DNA from 3 places in the Xylanimonas protaetiae genome. Region 3 is predicted to be linked to each of the others. Evidence: riboswitches for the same ligand, from Rfam matches in the RefSeq annotation. Region 3 holds a riboswitch; each other region holds the start of a gene.
The links. A riboswitch is a leader RNA that binds a small molecule or an ion and turns the genes downstream of it on or off. The one in region 3 is predicted to bind S-adenosylmethionine.
Positions count from the first base shown of each region.

Region 1: linked by a shared signal. The riboswitch ahead of ET471_RS17430 (LLM class flavin-dependent oxidoreductase) and the one ahead of ET471_RS03835 (flavin reductase family protein) in region 3 are both predicted to bind S-adenosylmethionine.
Region 2: linked by a shared signal. The riboswitch ahead of ET471_RS18130 (hypothetical protein) and the one ahead of ET471_RS03835 (flavin reductase family protein) in region 3 are both predicted to bind S-adenosylmethionine.

Region 1 covers NZ_CP035493.1:3,756,127-3,762,961, reverse strand. Annotated here, with positions in the region: gene ET471_RS17445 (ABC transporter permease) at 1-220, opposite strand, end outside; gene ET471_RS17440 (ABC transporter permease) at 217-870, opposite strand; gene ET471_RS18295 (ABC transporter permease family protein) at 867-1,241, opposite strand; gene ET471_RS17435 (ABC transporter substrate-binding protein) at 1,238-2,905, opposite strand; gene ET471_RS17430 (LLM class flavin-dependent oxidoreductase) at 2,998-4,143, opposite strand; SAM riboswitch class IV at 4,178-4,288, opposite strand; gene ET471_RS17425 (MFS transporter) at 4,459-5,640, shown strand; gene ET471_RS17420 (hypothetical protein) at 5,750-6,415, shown strand; gene ET471_RS17415 (polysaccharide deacetylase family protein) at 6,422-6,835, opposite strand, start outside.
Region 2 covers NZ_CP035493.1:628,898-635,732, reverse strand. Annotated here, with positions in the region: gene ET471_RS02790 (GNAT family N-acetyltransferase) at 1-88, shown strand, start outside; tRNA gene ET471_RS02785 (tRNA-Ala) at 161-233, shown strand; gene ET471_RS02780 (OmpL47-type beta-barrel domain-containing protein) at 377-2,902, opposite strand; SAM riboswitch class IV at 3,124-3,241, shown strand; gene ET471_RS18130 (hypothetical protein) at 3,290-4,285, shown strand; gene ET471_RS02770 (DUF2180 family protein) at 4,479-4,733, shown strand; gene ET471_RS02765 (response regulator) at 4,780-5,436, opposite strand; gene ET471_RS02760 (sensor histidine kinase) at 5,433-6,596, opposite strand; gene ET471_RS02755 (CPBP family intramembrane glutamic endopeptidase) at 6,593-6,835, opposite strand, start outside.
Region 3 covers NZ_CP035493.1:846,434-853,268, reverse strand. Annotated here, with positions in the region: gene ET471_RS03850 (NtaA/DmoA family FMN-dependent monooxygenase) at 1-1,174, opposite strand, end outside; gene ET471_RS03845 (LLM class oxidoreductase) at 1,186-2,310, opposite strand; gene ET471_RS03840 (GNAT family N-acetyltransferase) at 2,320-3,024, opposite strand; gene ET471_RS03835 (flavin reductase family protein) at 3,026-3,568, opposite strand; SAM riboswitch class IV at 3,583-3,710, opposite strand; SAM riboswitch class IV at 3,899-4,011, shown strand; gene ET471_RS03830 (LLM class flavin-dependent oxidoreductase) at 4,042-5,196, shown strand; gene ET471_RS03825 (gamma carbonic anhydrase family protein) at 5,207-5,725, shown strand; gene ET471_RS03820 (GNAT family N-acetyltransferase) at 5,777-6,466, opposite strand; gene ET471_RS03815 (formate/nitrite transporter family protein) at 6,469-6,835, opposite strand, start outside.

The DNA.
Region 1 (6,835 bases), 950 kb from region 3:
GCTCGCCCGAGGGCGCCCGGAGGCCGACGGTCAGGTCGCTGGAGTACGGGTCGAAGCGGGCGAGCACGCCCGGGAACGCGACCAGCACGGCGAGGAACGTGACGACCACGAGGGCGACGGCCACGGGCACAGTGACCCGTCGGCGGGCCGAGGCGACCCAGGGAACCCGGGGAGCGCGCGGGACGGCCTTCGGGCGTCCCAGCAGGGACGTGGCACTCATCGGGCACCTCGCAGACGGGGGTCGACGGCCGCGTACAGCACGTCGAGCGTGGTGGAGACGACGACGTAGACGGTCGCGGCGAGCAGCACCACGCCGAGCACCACGGGGACGTCCTTGTTGGTCACGGCGAGCAGGGTCACCGAGCCGAGGCCGGGCCGTCCGAAGACCTGCTCGGTGATCACCGCGCCGCCGAGCAGGCCGCCGACGAGGCTGCCCGCGACGGTCATGCCGGGCACCAGCGCGTGCCGCAGCGTGTGCCGCCACACGACGAGGGACTCGCGCACGCCACGCGCGCGCACGGTGACGACGAACGGTTCGAGCATCGTGCGTTCCATGGCCTCGCGGAGCACCTGGCTGAGCAGGCCCGCCGTCGGCAGGGCGAGGGCGACGGTGGGCAGCACGAGCGACTGGACGCCGGTGCCGCCCGCGACCGGGAACAGCCCCAGCCCGAACGAGAAGACCATCAGCAGCAGGATCCCGGACCAGAACACGGGCACCGAGACGAAGACCAGCTCCAGGGTCGACAGCACCGCCCGGACCGCGCGGTGGCGGCCGATCGTCGTCGTCGAGAGCACGACGGCGAGCAGCGTCCCCAGGGCGCCCGCGCTGAGCGCGAGGATCATCGTCGAGCCGATCTGGTCGGAGATCACCCGAGCACGGGCTGGCGCTGCACGTAGGACGTGCCGAGGTCGCCCTGCACGAGCCTGCCGAGGAACTGGACGTACTGTGCCCACGGGGAGCGGTCGAGCTGCCACTCGGAGACGAGCGCCGCCCGCAGCTCGGGGTCGTTGAGGTCGCCGGCGAGGATGTCCGCGACGGACCCGGGCACGGCCTGCAGCGTCCAGAACGCGATCGTGGCCGCCGCCCACAGCACCACGACGCCGGACGCGACCCGGGTCACCAGCCGGCGCACGACGGGGTGCGTCCCGCGGGCGGGTGCCGCCCCGGCGCCCGCGCGAGGCGCGGGCCCGGGGGAGGACGGCTCGCCGGTGCTGCGAGGCTCGACGGCGAGCGAGGTCACTGCTGGACCCACACGTCGTAGGAGCTCGCCGGGGAGTCGAGCTGCGGCTCGAAGGACAGGCCGCCGACCGTGTCCTTGGCGGCCACCGTGTATACCGGGTGGTACAGCGGCACGTAGCGCGCGTCGTCCACGACGGCGGCCTGGATCGCGTCGAGCGCCTTCTTGCGCGTGGCGGGGTCGAGCGACGCGCGGCTCTCGGCGACGAGCTCGTCGAGGCCGGCGGTCGCCTGCGTCGCCCCCGCGTACAGGAAGCCGTTGCTGGTGAAGACGTTGCGGAAGAGGTTCGACGGGTCGGCGGTGGGCAGCGTGTTCGGGTAGACCGTCCACGTCCCCTTCGCGAGCTCGTCGGAGAACGCCGCACCGGTGATGATCTGGACGTCCAGGTTCAGGCCGATGTTCTCCTTGAGCTCGGCCTTGACGGCCTGGAGCAGGACGTCCCGCTCGTCGCGCACGTACGGCTCGGGGTACCCGACGACGATGGTCAGGCGCGTGCCGTCCTTGGTGCGGTAGCCGTCGGCGTCGCGGCCGGTCCAGCCGGCCTCGTCGAGGAGCGCGTTGGCGCCGTCGACGTCGTTGCCCCACGTGCCGACGAGGTCCTTGTCGAAGTACGGGCTGTCCGGGCCGACGCTCGAGTACGCCCTCTGGACGGTGCCGAGGTACTGGCCCTGGATCAGCGCGTCGAGGTCGAAGCCGTCGCGCAGCGCCTGGCGGACGCGGACGTCGTCGGCGGGGGCGATGCGCGTGTTGATGTTGAGGCTGAACGCCGTCCCGGTGGTCGGGCCGGTGAGGTACTGGAACCCGGCCGCGTCCTTGAACACGGTGGTGTCGGTGACCTGGACGTTCTCGATGACGTCCACCTGGCCGGCGGTCAGCGCACCCGTGCGGACCGTGGCCTCGGGCAGGTAGCGGTACGTCACCTTGTCCAGGTGCGCCGGGCCGGTGTGCTGGGCGTACCCGGGGCCCCAGGCGTAGTCGGAGCGCTTGGTGAAGACGATCTGCTGGCCGGCCTGCCAGTCGCTGACGGTGAACGGGCCGGTGCCGATGAGCTCGGCGCTCGGCTGGCAGAGGTCGCCGTCGACGGCGAGGGAGGTGGGCGCGAGGATCGCCGAGCTGATCGTGGCAACGCCGTCGAGGAACGCGCCGTCGGGCTGCTTGAGCGTGACGACCAGGGTGTGGTCGTCCGTCGCCTCGGAGTGGTCGTAGGCGACGAAGTAGGGGCGGGCGTTGAGGGTGGAGCCGTCGGCGACGAACAGGTCGTAGTTGTCCTTGACGATCTGCGCCGTCAGCGGGGTGCCGTCGGAGAAGGTCACGTCGTCGCGCAGGTGGAACGTGTACACGGTCTCGTCGTCGGAGATGTCCCAGGACTTGGCCAGCCACGGCGTGTACGTGCCGTCGGCGGCCTTGCCGACGAGCGACTCGGCGAAGTTGCGGATGATCGGGTAGGAGTTCTGCTGCCCCGAGCGCTGCGGGTTGTAGCAGACCGGTTCGACGCTCACGCCCCAGGTCAGGGAGCCGCCGTCCACGGGGGTCCCCGTCGGGGCCGTGCCGCCTGCCGAGGTCGAGGCGGCGGACCCGCCCGAGCAGGCGCCGAGCGCGAGGGCTGCGGCGAGCGTCAGCGCGGCCGCGGCGGTCCGTCGAGTCGATCGGGTGGTGACGATGGGCATGGGAAGTCCTCACGGGTGTGACTGCGGACGGTCGTGGCCGCGCAGCCGTGGCGGGGTGGAGCAGGGGATAAGGCAGGGGACAGGCGCCGAGGTCAGGCGCCGGCGGGGACCAGGGCCTCGCGGCGACGGATCGCCGGGATCAGGCCCTCACCGACCCAGCGGGTCTCCTCGAGGTTGGGGAACCCGGAGACGATGACCTCGGAGACGCCGATGCGGCGGTACTCCTCGAGGCGGTCGGCGACGTCGTCGAACGAGCCGACGAACCCGAGCGCGGGGCCTCCGGCGACCAGGCCGAAGCCGCCCCACACGCCGGGGGCGATCCAGAGGCTCTCGGGACGGGTGACGTCGGCGTCCGCCAGGAGTGCCTGCCCGCGCTGCTGGCCGACGGACTGACGCTGGACGAGGAACGACCGGAACTGGGCCTGCTTGGCCGCGTCGACGCCGTCGAGCAGCGCGAGAGCGTCGCGCTCGGCCTGCTCGTGGGTGTCGCGGACGAGAACCCAGGACCGGACGCCGAACCGGACCTCGCGGCCCTGGGCCGCGGCCAGCCCCCGGATCCACTCGATCTTCTCCGCGAGCTGGTCGAGCGGCTCGAGCCACGACAGGTACACGTCGACGTGCTTGGCGGCGACGTCGCCCGCGTAGCTGGACGAGCCGCCGAACCAGACCTCGGGCTGGTCGGGGACGGGCGTGCCGCGCACGGTGTCGAGCGTGGCGTCGCGCAGCGTGACGTGCCGGCCCTCGCGCTCGACGGTCTCGCCGCGGAACAGCGCGCGGTACACGTCGAGGAACTCGTCGGTGCGGGCGTACTGGTCTTCCTTGTCGCCGAAGTCGCCGTGCTTCCAGGCCTCGGGGCCGGGCTCGCCGGTGACGACGTTGAGGGAGAGGCGCCCGCCCGAGATCCGCTGCAGGGTGGCGGCCCGGTGGGCGGTGTAGGCGGGCGTCGTGGTGCGCGGGTGCAGCGCCACGAGGAACTTCAGGTTCCTCGTCACGGCGGCGAGCGACGCGGCCAGGACCCACGGGTCCTCGCAGTACGAGCCCGTCGGCACCAGGACCGACTCGAACCCCGTCTCCTCGAGCGCGAGCGCGACCTGCGTCAGGTACGACAGCGACGGTGCGCGATACGGGGCGGTCGGGGCGCCGTCGTCGACCGGCGCGATGTTGGTGCCGCCGTGCAGGACGTCGCGGGACTCACCCGCCGACGGGAGGTACCAGTGCAGGCGCAGGGCGTCGCTCATCGCAGTTCCTGTTCCCCGGGCGCTGGAGCCCGGTGGGCTGTGCTTGCGCACGCGAAGACGTGCGCCTGGTCGTCACCCGGGGCACCCCGCCACAGGGGAGGGTTGCCGCCCGACGAGCCGGGGCTTGGCGTCGGGACTCATGACCGCAGAGGCGGTGCCAGATCGCATCTGACCTGGCAGAACGGGAAGGTACGAACTGTTGCCGTCGTCGTCAACGGAAGGAAATGAGTTCCCGCATTGTGGACAGTTTCGCTTCAGAAAGTGGCGCCGCGCACCGGTTGCCGACCAGGGGCGCTTGCCGGAAGTGTCGTCCCCATGGCCACGCTCCTGCTCGCGCTGATCTATCTCGCGTTCATCAGCCTCGGGCTCCCGGACTCCCTGCTCGGCTCCGGTTGGCCCGCGATGGAGCAGGATCTCGGCGTCCCGCTGTCGTATGCGGGGCTGATCGCCATGGTGATCTCCGCGGGGACGATCGTCTCGAGCCTGCTGTCGGACCGGCTGACGCGCCGGTTCGGCGCGGGGCGCGTGACCGCCGTGTCGGTGCTGGTCTCGGCGCTGGCGCTGCTGGGGTTCTCGCTCGTGGGGTCGTTCTGGCCGCTGCTCGTGCTCGCGGTCCCGTTCGGGCTGTCGGCGGGCGCCGTCGACGCCGCGCTCAACAACCACGTCGCCCTGCACTACAGCTCGCGGCACATGAACTGGCTGCACTGCTTCTGGGGCGTCGGTACGGTCATCAGCCCGTTCATCATGTCGCAGGCGCTGAGCTCCCAGCACGGCTGGTCCGGCGGGTACCGGACCGTCGCGTTCCTCCAGCTCGGCATCGGCGCGATCCTCGTGGCGACGCTGCCGCTGTGGCGCGGCCAGCTCGCGCAGACCGCGGAGCTGCGCACGACGGCGCGGGCGCTGCGGCTGCCCGAGATCCTGCGCATCCGCGGTGTGAAGTCGCTGCTGCTCGCGTTCTTCGGCTACTGCGCCGTCGAGGGCACCGCGATCCTGTGGAGCGCGTCGTACCTGGCCATCGAGCGCGGCGTCGCGACCGCGACCGCCGCGCGCTACGCCTCGTTCTTCCTCCTCGGCATCACCGTGGGCAGGTTCCTGGCCGGCTTCGTCGCCGACCGCGTGGGCGACCGGGGCATGATCCGGCTCGGCCTCGCGCTCATGGTGGTGGGCATCGTCGCCGTGTGGCTGCCCGTGCCGGGCACGGCGCTCGCGCTCAACGGGCTGGTGGTCACCGGGCTCGGGTGCGCCCCGATCTACCCGGCGATCATCCACTCGACGCCCAGCAACTTCGGCGCGGAGAACTCCCAGGCGATCGTCGGCGTCCAGATGGCGGCCGCGTACACCGGGTCGATCGCGATGCCGCCCGCGTTCGGGCTCGTCGCGAACCATGTCGACATCGGCCTGTTCCCGCCCTTCATGCTGCTGCTCACGGTCCTGGTCGCCGTGATGAGCGAGCGCGTGGTGCGGCGGACGGCGTCCTCGCCGGCCGTCGCCGCCTGACCCGCGCAAGGCAGGCCACCTGACCCGCGCAAGGCAAAGGGCGTCCCATGACGCCGCAGACGGAGACGGTGCCCGCGCCGACCCGCCCGGTCGCTGGTTCCATGGAGGCGTGAACGACACGCCCGACGCCCGGTCGAAGCTCGTCCCCGCGCAGCTGAGCCTGTGCGCGGGCGGCCTGGTCACGACGTGGACGGACCGGCCGCGCCTGTGGTCCCTCGACGACGACGGCCTGCGCCGGGCGATGTACGAGGGGCTCCTCGCGCGCACGCAGCGGGCCGACGGCCGCTTCCGCGAGGTGGCCCTGCTCGACGAGGAGCGGGGCGTGCTCGTCCTCGCGCCGCGCACCCGCGCCCCGGACGCCGACCCGCGCGGCGCGTTCGACGGGGTGACGATCCCGCTCGGCACGCCCGGCAAGCCCCGCGACACGACCATGGACGACGTCGCCGACGGGCTCCGACGGGCCGTGCGCTTCACGGTCGCGTCGGGCGGCTACCTGCTGCTCGAGGCGGGCGGCTGGGACGCGCCCGCGGAGCCGTACTGCCTGTTCGTCGCGGCCGACGACGAGATCCGCCTCGAGGCCGCGCCCGCCCCGGCGGGGTCGCAGTTCTGGTCGGACCACGTCACGGCCGGGCAGCCGGTCGCCTCGGTCGCGGCGCCGCGCTCCGACGCCACGCTCGCCGTCGTCTGGCGCATGATGTGGGACGTGGCGCTCACCTGGGACGTAACGCCCTGGGACCTGGCGCTCACGTACGGCGTGCGGCCGCCGTCCGCCTGACGGGTCTCAGTCGACGGGGCGCCCGCCGGCGCGCAGGGCGTCGATGAGCCCGGGGAGCGCGTCGACCGTGCTCTGGTTCAGCACGTGCAGCAGCACGACGTCGCCGGGCTTCGCCGCGGCCAGCACCCGGTCGCGCACGGTGGCGCCGCCGGGGTTGCGCCAGTCGTTCGGGTCGACGGTCCACAGGTCCACGGACAGGTGCTCCGCCGCGGCGGCGGCTCGCACCGCGGCGTCGACCGCACCGTACGGCGGCCGGAACGCCGTCGGGCGCACGCCCGTGATGTCGGTGAGGAGCTGCTGCGTCGTGGCGAGCTCGGAGGCGAGCGCCTCCGGCGTCGCCTTCGTCAGGTCGGCGTGCGTCGTGGAGTGGTTCCCGAGCCGGTGCCCCTCGGCGAGGATGCGCCGCACCGTGTCCGGGTG
Region 2 (6,835 bases), 220 kb from region 3:
CCGCCGCGAACGCATCGGGCTCATGACCTACGGGCCCCTGGCCGGGCAGTGGCGCGACACGATCCTTGTGGAGCGGCGCGCGCCGTGACCGCCCGTGCGCGCGGCGTCGCAGGCGATTTGGAGAACCCGGGCCGTCGGGTGTTAACCTAGGGCGCACCTTGGGGCTATGGCGCAGTTGGTAGCGCGTCTCGTTCGCAATGAGAAGGTCGGGGGTTCGAATCCCCCTAGCTCCACTCCTTGGAAGGCCGTTGGTCAGGATGAAAGTCCTGGTCAGCGGCCTTCGACGTTCCCCGGAGGTCCTCCAGCGAGAGGGCCTGAACGACCGTGATTCCACGTGAGATTCTCCCTGCACGCCGAGAACGGCGTGGAGGGAGCGCTACTCGAGCACGTGCAACCGCCCGTCCTCGGACATCACGTGCAGCACGAGCAGTCCCCGCAGGTCGGTCTCGGACACCACGGTCGGGCCGCACGGTGCATCGGCGCTGTCGCTGCCGCCGTGGTCGCTCCCGTCCTCGTCAGCCCCTTCGTCACCGTCGCCCTCGTCGTCGCAGCAGCACCCGGACCGACGACGCTCCCGCTCGCGCTCCTCCTGCTCGCGCTCGTCCCGCTCCCGGCCCTGTCGGCACGGCCCGCACGACCCCGTGCCGGACTCGCGGACGAGGATCGTGTAGTCGTCGAGCGCGTCCCAGCGAGCCTTCACCGTCCGGCGCGCATCGCCCTCGCCGATGGCGACGAGCTGGCGCACCCCCAGCAGCGGAACCGCCGCGCTCCGCCCGACCAGCCGCTCGAACACCATCGTGTTCCGCGGTGCTCGCGAGCTGTTTCGGTCCTCCAGGCGAGGCTCGGCCACCTCCGCCAGCGGCTGCTCCTCGCGTGCGTGGCCGCGACGCCGGTCGTCGTCGTACCGCAGCGCGAGCACGCTCGCCTCGTACGCGAACGGCGAGCACCGGATCTTGAGGTAGAGCGTGGTGACGTTGTCGGCGTGGTCGCGCACCTCGTAGACCCGGAGCTCGGCGACGTCGGAGCCGAACGGCGTCCACTCGACGTCGGACCGACTCACGGGCACGACCGGGCTCGTGACGACACCCGACAGGCCGTCGCGACCCTCGACGACCACATCGTCGGCGTGCGGGTCGTAGCTGATCACCACCTCGGGCGCGGTGAGGTCCAGGCTGACCGTGGTCTCGTGCCGCGTCTCCGCGTTCTGGGAGTGGTCGATCGAGGAGAACCCCAACGGGTGCACACCCTCGGCGCCGATCGGCACGGGCGAGATGTACGTCGTCGGCCCGACGCCGTCGACGTCGTAGACGGTGCGCGCGACGCCTGAGATGTCGTCGGTCGCCGTGAGCGTGACAGTGACGGCGGTCCGGTTCCAGCCAGCGGCGTTCGGCATGGGCCAGACGCTCGCCGTCGTCACCGGCGCGGTACCGTCCGGCGGCAGGATGCGCGCCTGGTCTGCCGGCGTCAGCTCTCGCGGGACGGAGGTGACCATCGGCGGCGGCGTGTAGCCACCGGCGCCGATCGCGCCGCCCCGGAGTCTGACGTTGAGCCAGTCGTTGCATGGCTGCAGATCGGCCTGAGTGCCGTCGCCGTTGACATCGAAGGGCACCGTGGGCTTGTCTGCGACGCCGTCGGCGTCCCAGTCGATCGGTCCGGCGGCGTTGGCGACGTTCACGAACGCGCCCGACGCCCCTCCCACGCCAGGGACCCACTTGGCCGTCGCGTAGCCGATCGCGCCGGGACCGAGCCCGACCGTCTCGTTGAGCGCGGCCTCCTTGAGCAACGCGAGAGCGACTCGGGAGTAGTCGAGCACGAACACGCCGCCGCGACTGATCCCGGAGAACTGCCAGACGTAGTTCATGACACTCGGGTAGTTCGGCTTGTTGTTCACGCCGTCGGTGCCGCCGTGGTCGAGCCCGAGGTTGTGGCCGAGCTCGTGCATGAAGGTGCCAGCCGTCTGCATGTCGGTGACGCCTGCGAACGTGCCGAGGCTGACGATGAAGTCCGACCCCGGTTGCCGGCCGACGCCGCTGTTGCCGGCCGAGGCCAGCTGGTGCGCCGCGACCGCGTACCGGAAGATCGGCGCGCGGCCGGACTTCACGACGCCGCCCGTGCGGTTCTTGAGCTTGTCGAACTCGGTCCAGTCGTAGTCGACAAGGCCGTTGTCGGCGTCGACGGTCCCGGTGCCCAGCTGGGTGACCTCGCCGACCGCCGCCGCCCGGCTGAGTCCACCCCAGGTGGCTCCGGTTCCGAAGCTCATGATGCTGCTCGGGCCGGCGTCGACGTGCAGGTTGATGCCGACCGCGCCGTTACGGGCGATGTAGGGCGCCGCCGCGAAGGCGTCGACGACTAGCTTGATCGCCGCGTCGCTGGGTCGGTGTGAGTGGGTGCCGTCCTCCATCCAGTCCAGGTGGACGAACAGGTCGGGCTTGCCGACCGTGGCGCCCATCGCGGGCAGGTCGACGAACTGCGGGCCGACGCCACCGCCGGGGTCGATCGTCGCCCCGGCGGTCTTCCAGGCGTCGGGGATGCCGTCGCCGGTGGTCGAGGCGTCGGCCACGACCCAGTGCGCGGTGGAGTCGTTGCCGGCGCCGTCGCCGACACGCACCACGCTCACGACCGCGGGACCGCCCTGGTCGTAGTTGTTACTGCCCACGTAAGGGTTGTCCCAGTGGAACCGCACGAGACCGGTCGATCCCGGGATGTCGAGGCGGTACCAGACGGTGCCCTCGGTGCCCGTCATGACGCCGTCCGACTCCGCCACCCCCTGGCCGGTGGTGCCGGGCTCGATACGCGGCGGCAGCGCGGTGCCCCAGGTGCCGTGCTGGATGCTGTCGTGGTCGGTCAACAAGGCGACGTCGAAGTCGTTCTGGATCTTGATCGTGACACTGCGCGCAGCCATGGGTGCTCCTTGAACGGGCGGGCCAGGACGCCCGCGAGTGGAAGGAGCGGTGGCCCGCCCAGGTGATACCTGACACCCGTAGGGCCCGGGCGATCGGACGAGAGAGCGGAACCCCGAGGCGCGCACGCGGCCGGGTGCCCGGGTGAAGTCCGGGCGCAGTCCCGCACGCCGGCCCTGACCCGCGCCGTCCTGTCGGCGTCGTCTGCTACGTTCTGCGACCAGGTCACGAGCTCAGCCCGCACGCCTCCGGACGTGGGCTGACGGCAACCGCGTTCCCGACACGGTGCCTTCCGGAGAAGACCCGGGTCGACGTCGTCCGACGTCGGCCAAGCACGGGGCAGCACCTCGCAGCAACGCGGGGTGAGCCTTCCGACGACGGAGGGACGCATGACGAAGTACACCCCCGGGTCCAGGTACGACTACCGGGTGGGCGACCACCGGTACGACCCCCGCGTGGTCGACGTGGGCGGGTCTCGGCTGCGCAGCGACCAGGCCGACTGGGCAGCATTCATGTTCGACGACGCGGCGCTCGGACGTCAGGCCGCGGCTGACAGGGCTGCCCTGGAGGCCGTCGTCGTCGCGCGAGAGGAGCAGGTGCACCGGCTCGTCGTCTGGACGCGGCTCGAAGGCCGGCGCGTGTGCACCTGCGGTCTGGTCCTCCAGATGCCCGAGCGTCTCCACGCCAGGACCGGCCACCGCGATCACCGGTGGGAGCACCTGACCGTCTATGTCGCCCAGGACGACGACGGTGCACCGTACCTCGCCTCGTGCGGGTCGTGCGGCGTGGCCGCCGAGACCACCGACCTGACCGAGGCGCGCGCGTGGTGCGCCCACCACGACTGCCCCTCAGCGCCACCGAACGACACCCAGGCGTCCGCCGCCGACGTCAAGACCAGCCCGACCGAGAAGGGAGCACAGGCTGTGGCAGCACCGACCAAGATCGTCGACGAGCGCGAGGTCATCCGCTGGATCGAGGAGGGTCGCACCTACCGCTGGATCCAGGAGGAGTACCGGCGCAAGTACGGCATCGAGACCGGCCTGGCGATGTGGTCGAACGTCAGGCTCCGGCGCGGCCTCGAGCCCCGCATCGCCCGCGACGACCAGCTCATCCCGTGGGAGGTCGCGCTCCAGCACCGGTCGAACTACAACCTGGCGATGTTGCGCGTCGAGGCACGCCGGAGGGCCGGTCTCGACCTGCGCGAGACCGACCAGCGCCGTCTCGACAGCTGGCTCCGCCATGTCGCCGAGGTCAACGCCGTCGTGCTCTACGACCCGCAGACGCCGGACGGGTTCTCCCTCGTCCCGCGCGAGACGGGCGACGACGACCTGATCCGCCAGCCGACCGACGCGCGGCTGCGGACGAAGCGGCACCGCGCCGACTGAGGCCCGCCTCAGAAGGCCGTTGGCCAGGAGGAACGTCCTGGTCAGCGGCCTTCCGTGGGCCCGGAACCTCTCGAACGCGGGACCGACCCAGTCGCGCCGACGTCGTCGTCGTGCGTCATCCAGCGACACGCTCCGTGCACGATCCGCCACGCCGCTACGGTGTCCGACTGGAAGCCGAGGACAAGGAGTGGTGATGCGCTGTTTCGACTGTGCGAGCGAGGCGACGGCGATGGCCGATGCCGTGGCGGTGTGCTCCAGCTGCGGTGCCGGGATCTGCCTCGAGCACACGCTCTCGGGCCACCAGGCGGAGCCCGTGACGAGCCCGGGCAACCCCTCGACCAGGCGGCTGCCGGGTCGTCGCCTGTTCTGCCGGGCGTGTGCCGACGGGTACGTCGTGGACAACGGCTTCGCCGAGCGGGTCGACGCCGCGCTCGTGCCCGCTGTCTGACGCCCTGAGGACGACGTCCCCTCGGCGGCGCACCCGTACCGCGCCGTCAGGTCACCAGCCCGCGTCGGTACGCGTAGACGACCGCCTGCACCCGGTCGCGCAGCTGGAGCTTCGCCAGGATGCGCGAGACGTACGTCTTGACGGTCTCGGGGCTGATGACGAGCGCGTCCGCGATCTCCCTGTTGGACAGCCCCTCGGCCACGAGGCGCAGCACGTCGAGCTCGCGCGGGGTCAGGGCGTCGTCCGGCCCCGCCTCCGCCGGGCGGATGCGGGCGGCGTACCTGCCGACGAGCTGCCGGGTGACCTCGGGAGCCAGGAGCGCGGCACCGGTGGCGATCGTGCGGATGCCGTGGAGCAGTTGGTCGGTGGATGCGTCCTTGAGCAGGAAGCCGCTGGCCCCGGCGCGCAGGGCCTCGTAGACGTACTCGTCGAGGTTGAAGGTCGTCACGACCAGCACCTTGACGGGGTGCGCCACGCCGGCGCCCGCGAGCAGGCGGGTGGCCTGGATGCCGTCGAGCACGGGCATGCGGACGTCCATGACGACGACGTCCGGAGCGAGCCGGCGGGCGAGGTCGACCGCCGTGCGGCCGTCGCCGCACTCCCCGACGACCTCCAGGCCGGGCTGGGCGTCGATGATGGTGGCGAACCCGGTGCGGATGAGCGCCTGGTCGTCGCAGACCAGCACCCGGACGGCCGCGGTCACGAGCGGCTCGCCCGGGGGATGCGGGCCCGCACGACGAAGCCGCCGTCGGGCCGCCGGCCGGCCGAGAGCTCTCCCGCGAGCGCCTCCACCCGTTCGCGCAGCCCGGTCAGGCCGCGCCCGGCTCCGGCGGGTGCCGGGCTCGGGGCGGTGGCAGGGTCGGTGCCGACCTCCACGGTGATCTCCTCTTCGTGCTGGTGGACGACGACGACCGTGCGGCTGCCGTGGGCGTGCTTGAGGGCGTTGGTCAGGGCTTCCTGCACGACGCGGTAGGCGGCGAGCCCGGCGCTCCCTGCGGCCGTCGTGGCGCCGAGGTCCTGGGTCAGCTCGACCGGCTGCCCGGCCCGGCGTGCCTGGTCGACCAGGGCGCCGATGTCGTCGACCGATGGAGCCTTGCCCGCGCCGGCCGCGGCCGGGCGGTGCGGGTCCAGCACGTGGAGCAGGTCCCGCAGGTCGGTGGTGGCGAGCCGGCCGGTGTCCGCGATCGCGTCGAGCGCCTGCTGGAGCCGGTCGGGTGTCGCGGTGAGGTAGCGGGCGGCCTGGGCCTGCACCACCATCGCCGTCACGTGGTGGGTCACGACGTCGTGGAGCTCTCGGGCCAGGCGCGTCCGTTCCGCGGCGAGCGCGTCGTCGGCGACGTGCCGTCGCCGCTCGGCCTCTCCGGCGCGGGCCGCACGGAGCCAGGCTCCGCCGACCCAGGCGAGCACGCCGAGCAGGAAGAAGGTGACGAACCCCGTGACCCCCTCGTCGGAGCCTCGCAGCGTGAGCCCTGCTGCGAGGGCGAGGTACGCGGCGGTCGTGGCGGCGGCGGTCGCGCGACGGTGACGCTCCAGGTGCAGCCCGGTGCTCGCGAGCGACAGCGCCAGCGCGGCGCCCGTGACCAGGTGGTACGCGCGCAGCTGGTCGAGGGCGAAGCCGCCCGTCACCAGCGTGAGGCTCGCCAGTGGCCACCGCCGTCGCAGCGCCAGGGGCAGGCACTCCAGGGCGAGCGCGACCGCGGCCAGCGCGTCGAGCGGGCGCGTAGGCAGGTCGCCCAGCTGCATGCCGTGCGGCCGGAGCGCGGGCACCAGCGAGGCGACCAGGAGCGCCAGCCCTGGCGCGAGGTCTCGCACGACGACGGGGAGCCGGCGCCAACGGCGCCGGCTCTCGGCCAGAACGCTCACCGGGAGAGGGTAGCGGCCACGGCTCGACGCCGGGGGAGCCGCATCGGCACCAGACGGCCGCGTCGTCGGGCGACGACGAGGAGCGCGGCCGCTGCCGTTAGGCAGAGGACCACGGCGTAGAGGCTGGCCTCGGGCCCGAACTCGCCGCCGGTCACGAGGACCGGTCCCGAGATCGTCGCGTCGAGGAGGCCTGTGTGCGTGCCGTTGCCGGACACCTCGGTGCTGAAGATGCCGGACTC
Region 3 (6,835 bases):
CGCCGGTGCGCACCCACCGGGTGAGCTCCTCGGCCACGGTCGACGGCGTGCCGACGAACCCACGTTCGCCGCTGTTGCGGATGACGAGCTGGCGGATCGACAGCCCCTCCGCCTCGGAGATCGCGCGCCACTTCTGCGCGATCTCGCGCGTGCGGGCGCCCGTCGTGGCGGAGCCCCGCTCGCCGCCCAGCTCCTCGACGACGGGGTCGTGCGCGGGCAGCGGGCCGTCGGGGTCGTAGCCGGAGAGGTCCTCGCCCCAGACGTTGCCGACGATCGAGAGCGCCGTGGCCGGGGTGACCTGCTGCGAGCGGACCCAGCGGGCCTTCTCCTCGGCGTCGGCGGGGGTGTCGCCGACGATGATGCTGGTGCCGGGGAAGATCTTGAGGTCGTCCTCGGGCCGGCCGGCGGCGACGACGCGGCGGCGCACGTCGGCGGCGAACGCCAGCGCGTCGTCCAGCACCGAGCCGTGCGCGGAGAAGATGACGTCCGCGTGCGCGGCCGCGAAGTCGCGCCCGGCGGGGGAGTCGCCGGCCTGGAAGATCACCGGGTGGCCCTGCGGGCTGCGCGGCGTCGTCGGGTCGATGGCGACGTCGGCGGGCGTGCGCAGCGCCGACCCCGCGACCTCGACGCGAGAGACGTCGTCGCCGGCGTCGGGGAATGCGTCCCAGATCGCGCGGGCCGTGCGCAGCACGGCCGCGGCCCGCTCGTACCGCTCGGCGTGGTCGAGGTAGCCGCCGCGGCGGAAGTTCGCGCCGGTCCACGCGTTGTCCGTGGTGACGACGTTCCACGCCGCCCGCCCGCCGGAGAGCACGTCGAGGCTCTGGAGGCGCCGGGCCAGGTCGGCCGGGTCGTTGTACGTGGTGTTCTGCGTGGCCACCAGCCCGATGCGCTCGGTCACGGCGGCGAGCGCCGCGAGCTGCGTGACGGCGTCGGGGCGCCCGACGACGTCGAGGTCGTGCAGGCGGCCGCGCGACTCGCGCAGGCGCAGGCCCTCTCCCAGGAAGAACGCGTCGAAGAGGCCGCGCTCGGCGGTGCGGACGACGCGCTCGAACGACGCGAAGTCCGTCTGCGAGCCCGACTCCGGGTCGGACCAGATGGTGGTGTGGTTGACGCCCTGGAAGAACACGCCGAAGTGGACCTGGGCGTGCGGCCGGACGAGGGGGTGGTCGGTCATGGTCTGGCTCCTCAGGCGACGGCGACGGCGTCGCGCGCGTCGTAGCGGTTGGCGGGCCGTGCCAGGCCCAGGGAGTCGCGCAGCGTCGCGCCCGGCTGGGGAGCGGCGGTGAGGCGGGCGGCGCGCAGCGCGGGCAGCACGTCGCGCGCGAGCACGGGCAGGTCCTCGTCGAGCACGGCGGGCAGCAGGCGCACGCCGTCGACGCCGGCCTGGGCCAGCCCTTCGAGGAGCGTGACGAGCCCGGCCGCGTGGCCCTCGTAGCGCAGCGCCCCGGTGCCCCACGGGGAGCGGGCGCCGGCGGGGACGGCGGCGTCGAGCGCGGCAAGCCGCTCGGCCGCGGTGCGGTCCGCGCCGTCGAGCACGACCTCGAGGTCGACGCCGGCGCGCGGCGAGCCCGCCCGCGCGGCCTCGGCGGCGGCCACCGCCGTGGCGACGTCGGCCCCGCCCACGAGCGTGACGTCGACGAGCCGCTCGTCGCGCACCGACGGCGCGACGTCGCCCGCGGCGGCGACCACCACGAGCTGGCCCTGCGGCGGGCGCGGCGTGATGAGCGGGCCCTTGACGGAGAAGCTCTCGCCCTCGAACTCGGGGTAGTGGATGCGGTCGCGGTCCACGTAGCGCCCGGTGGCGACGTCGCGGATGACGGCGTCGTCCTCCCACGTGTCCCACAGGTCGCGCACCACCTGGACGACGTCGCGCGCCTCGCGCTCGACGTCCGCCACGGGGCCACGGCCGTAGGCCTGCGCGGTCTCCGGCGTGCGGGTGACGCCCGCGAGCCAGCCGCCGCGGCCCGCGGCCGCGATGTCGAGCGAGGCGAGCTGGGCCGCGAGGTGGAACGGCTCCGGGTAGGTGGTGGGCGCCTGCGGCACGAGGCCGACCGCCGTCGTCGTGCGCGAGACGAACGCGGCCCGTGTCACGGACTCCAGGCGGGCCGACGACGCGGCGCCTGGCGCGGCGGGGAGCAGGGCATCGGTGAACGTCACGAAGGTGACGCCGGCGTTCTCGGCCTGGCGCACCGCGCGGGCCAACCGGGTGCCCGAGACGAGCTCGGCGGGGACGAGCCCTGACGCGACGGCGGCCGCGGGGTGCGCGCCCGCGCCGTCGACGTCGAGGCCGATGAAGAAGGGGGTGGTCATGGGGTTCTCCTATGCCTCGGGCGTGAGCACGGCGCCGAAGTCGGTGGTGCGCCGCAGCGCGAAGCCGAGGCCGCGGTAGAGGCGGATGGCGGTGTCGTTCGCGGCGGACGCGTGCAGCATCACGTGGTCGCCGCGTCGGCGGACGTGGTGGGCGACGTCGAGCACCAGGCGCGTGGCGAGGCCCTGGCCGCGGTGCTCGGGGTCGGTGGTGACGGCGCTGATCTCGGTCCAGCCGGTGGGGCGCAGCCGCTCCCCGGCCATGGCGACGAGGCGGCCCTCGCGCCGGAACCCGACGTAGCGGCCCAGCGTGTAGGTGCGCGGCAGGAACGGCCCGGGGCGCGAGCGCTCCACGAGCGCGAGCATCTCGGGCACGTCGGCCTCGCCAAGCACGACGGCCTCGGCGTCGGGCCGCGGCCGCAGGGCCTCGGTCTCGACGAGCTGGACGCCGCCGTGCTGCTCGAGCTGCCGCCAGCCGGGCGGGACGGCGACCCCGACGGGCGGCCCGGGGAACGTAGCGCCGTGCCCGACGACGTCGACGATCGCGTCCCAGACGTCGGGGTGGTCCCACGAGCGGACGGCCGCGAAGGGCGAGACGTCGACGGGGTAGCGCAGCACCAGGTCGTTGCCCTCGGCGAGGTGCGCGTGCGCGCCCGTGAGCGAGGACCACTGCGGTGCGTCGAGGACGCCGAGGTCCGGGAGGGTGAGCGTCGTCATCTCAGATCGCCGTGTGACGGCCGATGCGGTGGTACTCGCGGTCGCGGTAGAGCAGCGCCGAGGCGTCGGTGACGCCGGCGTCGAGGGCGCGCAGCGACACGAGGTAGCTGTCGCCCACCGGGGTGCGCTGCACCACGCGGGCGCGGAGCCAGGAGACGGCGCCGTCGATGACGGGCTCGCCCGTGGGCAGCGTGCTCCACCCGCCCGGCGCGAAGCGGTCGATGCCGCTCGTCGCGAAGCGCGCCGAGACGTCGTCCTGGTGGTCGGCCAGGAAGCTGACGGCGAGCGTCGTCGCCTCGCGGACGGCCGGCCACGACGACGACGTGGAGGCCAGGGAGAACGCCAGCAGCGGCGGCTCGGCGGACACGGAGATCACCGACGTCGCGGTGAACCCGACGGGCCGGTCCTCGTGCGTGAGCGCGACGACGGCGACGCCGGCGGGGTGCTGACGGAACACCGCCTTGAACTGCTCGGGCGTCAGCTGCGGCTCGTCGAGCTCCGAGATCAGGCGTTCGAATGCCTGGGGAAACGAAGGAGAGGTCATCGTGGCTCCTCGGTCGATCACGCTTGCCGCGCGGCGACTCGCCCCGGAGGGCGGCCGGCGGCCGGGTCATCTCCCGGAGCACCCCGCCGTGTCGTGGGGTTGCTGCCCAGCAAGCCGGGGCTTGTCGCTGGGTCTCGTGACCTGCCCGTAGTCAACGCGAGGAACCGGCTGCCGCAACGGTTCGGGCCGGACTTCCCACAATGTGGACCGAAATACTCAACAAGAAGCGGCTCCTTACCACGTGGACATCAGTCTCGCGATGCGAAACGCCCATTGATGTGCTGACAGTCCGCCGCCTAAAGTCCGTCACGTCGAGGTCGCGAGGCCTCGGGTCATGAGTTCCGACGCCAAGCCCCGGCTCGTCGGACGGCAACCCCCCGCGCGGGTGGGTGCCCCGGGTGAAGACCAGGTCCGCCGCACCAGCGGCGGACAACGCGCGAACCCGCCACGGTGCGGGGTACGAAGGAGCCGCCATGTCTGTCACGTCCGCGACCGTCGCGTCCGCGTCCGGGCCCCGCACCGCGAAGCCCGTCGTCCTCGGCGTCGACCTCACCACCGCCGGGGCACGCGCGCTGCGCACCCCCGGCGCCCCGGTCGCCCGCCCGTTCGACGGCGAGCGGTTCGTGCGCCTCGTGCGGACCGCCGACCAGGCGCTGCTCGACCTCGTGGTGCTCGACGAGCCGTTTCTGCTGCACCCCGGCCGCGGCCGGGTCAGCGGCCGCCTCGACTCCGCCGTCGCCGCGGCACGCGTCGCCCCGCTGACGCACGGCATCGGCCTCGTCGCCGCGCTCGACACCATGCACCTCGAGGCGTCGGCCGTCGCCGACGCGATCGCCGCGGTCGACCGTGCCAGCGACGGCCGCTCCGCCTGGCAGGTGGGCTGCCCCACGGGCGTCACCCCGGCCGACGAGCGCTGGCCCGTGCAGTCCGTCGCCGACGCCGGGCGCGTCGTGCGCAGTTGGGACCAGGAGGGCTCGGCGGGCGCCGAGCCCGGCCCCGACGGCCGCGTCCGCGTCGACCACGACGGCATCCGCTTCGCCGTGCGCCGCAGCGTCGCCGGCCGCAGCCCGCTCCCGCAGGGCCGCCCGCCCGTCGTGATGCGCGTCCAGTCGCCCCGGTGCATCGTCCCCGCCGCGACGACCGCCGACGTCGTCCGCATCGTCGCCCCGGGCCGCGAGGAGGCGCGCGCGACGCGCGAGGCCGTGCACGCCGCCGCGCTCGCCGCCGGGCGCGACCCGCGCACCCTGCGGTACCTCGTCGAGGCCTACGTCGTGCTCGCCTCCGACCGCGAGAGCGCCCTCGCGCGCCTCGCGATGGTCGAGGCGCTCGAGGGCCCCGGCGTCGGCGGCGGTGCGCTCGTCGTCGCGGGCACCCCCGCGGACCTCACGCACACCGTCACCGACTGGGTCGACGGGGGCGTCGCCGACGGGTTCCTGCTGCGCCCCTCGGCGCTCGACGCCGACCTCGACGCCGTCGTGCACGGGCTCGTCCCGGCGCTCCAGGCGCGCGGGAGGTTCCGCACGTCCCGCGAGCCGAGCACGCTGCGCGAGGCGCTCGGGCTGCCGGTGCCGGGGTACGCGGCCGCGTCGGACGCCCGGCGCGACGACGCCCTGGTGCGTGCCGGGTAGGGTCGCCGCCATGGCGACGGTGCTGCCCTTCGACGGTCATGTCCCGCAGATCGACCCGACCGCGTGGCTCGCGCCGACGGCCACGGTGATCGGCCGGGTCCGCATCGGCCCGCGCGCGAGCGTCTGGTACGGCGCCGTGCTGCGCGGCGACATGGACGAGATCGTGCTGGGCGAGGGCAGCAACCTCCAGGACAACGTCGTCGTGCACACGGACACCGGCGTGCCGACGCGCATCGGCGCGCACGTGGGCGTCGGGCACGCAGCGATCGTCCACGGCGCGACCGTCGGCGACGGCGCGCTCGTCGGCATGGCAGCGACGCTCCTCAACGGGGCCGTGGTGGGCGAGGGCGCGTTCGTCGCGGCGGGCGCCCTGGTTCGCGAGGGCCAGGAGGTCCCGCCGCACCACCTCGCCGTCGGCGTCCCGGCCAAGGACCGCGGCGAGCTCGACGCCGAGGGCCGCGAGCGCGTGCGCCGCAACGCCGTCGAGTACCAGGCCCTCGCGGAGCGGCACCGCGCGTCGCAGGCGTGAGTGGCCGATCGCTGCGGCTCAGGCGGGCGTGCGGTGGCTCAGCGCGACGGCTCAGGCGGGCGTGCGGACGGAGCCGAACGTCAGCTCCTGACGCAGGCGGAAGCCCAGCCCGGCGTAGAGCGCCCGGGCCGGGTTGGTGGCCGTCGTGTGCAGGTAGACGCCGTCGCCGCGCTCGCGGATGTGGTGCGCGACGTCCCGGACCAGCCGCGCGGCCAGGCCCTGGCCGCGGTGGTCGGGGTGCGTCGCGACGGCGCTGATCTCGGTCCAGCCGACGGGGTGCATGCGCTCCCCGGCCATCGCCACGAGGGCGCCGCCGCGGCGGATCCCGACGTAGCGCCCCATGAGGTAAGTGCGCGGCAGGAACGGACCGGGCTGCGCGAGGGCGACGAGGCCGAGCATCTCCGGCACGTCGTCCGCGCCGAGCTCCACGGCCTCGTCGTCGGGGCGGGTCTCGAGCCGGTCGGTCTCGACGAGCTGGACGCCGTCGAGCGTGAAGGTGACCTCCCACCCGGCCGGGAGGGCGACGCCGGCCGGCGGGAGGGCGAAGTCGCCCCCGGGGCCCACCAGGTCGACGATCGCGTCCCAGACGCCGGGGGCGTGCCAGTCGCGCACGGCCGTGAACGAGCAGACGTCCGGCTGGAACCCGCGCGCGTCGCCGTCGCCCACCGCGAGCGGTGCCAGGGGGCCGGTGATCGCGGACCAGGTGGCGTGGTCGAGGATCGCCTCGTCGCGCGGGGTCACGGTCAGAGGGTCTCGAACGTGTCGCGCTTCCAGGGCAGGGTGCCGCGCTGCGACACCCACAGGCCCATGGCGGTGAGCACGGCCGCGCCGACGACGTTGCCGAGCAGCACGGGGATCTCGTTCCACAGCCACCAGTCGCCGAACGTGATGGGCGCGCCCACGAGCATCGCGGCGGGGATGACGAACAGGTTGACCACCGAGTGCTCCCACTGGAGCGCGAAGAACAGCATGATCGGCATCCAGATGGCGGCGATGCGCGCGCCCGTGGAGCGCGTGGTCATGCCCATGACGGCGCCGAGGGAGACCAGCCAGTTGCACAGCACCGCGCGCAGGAACACCAGGCTCAGGCCGGCGCCCGCGCCGAGCGCC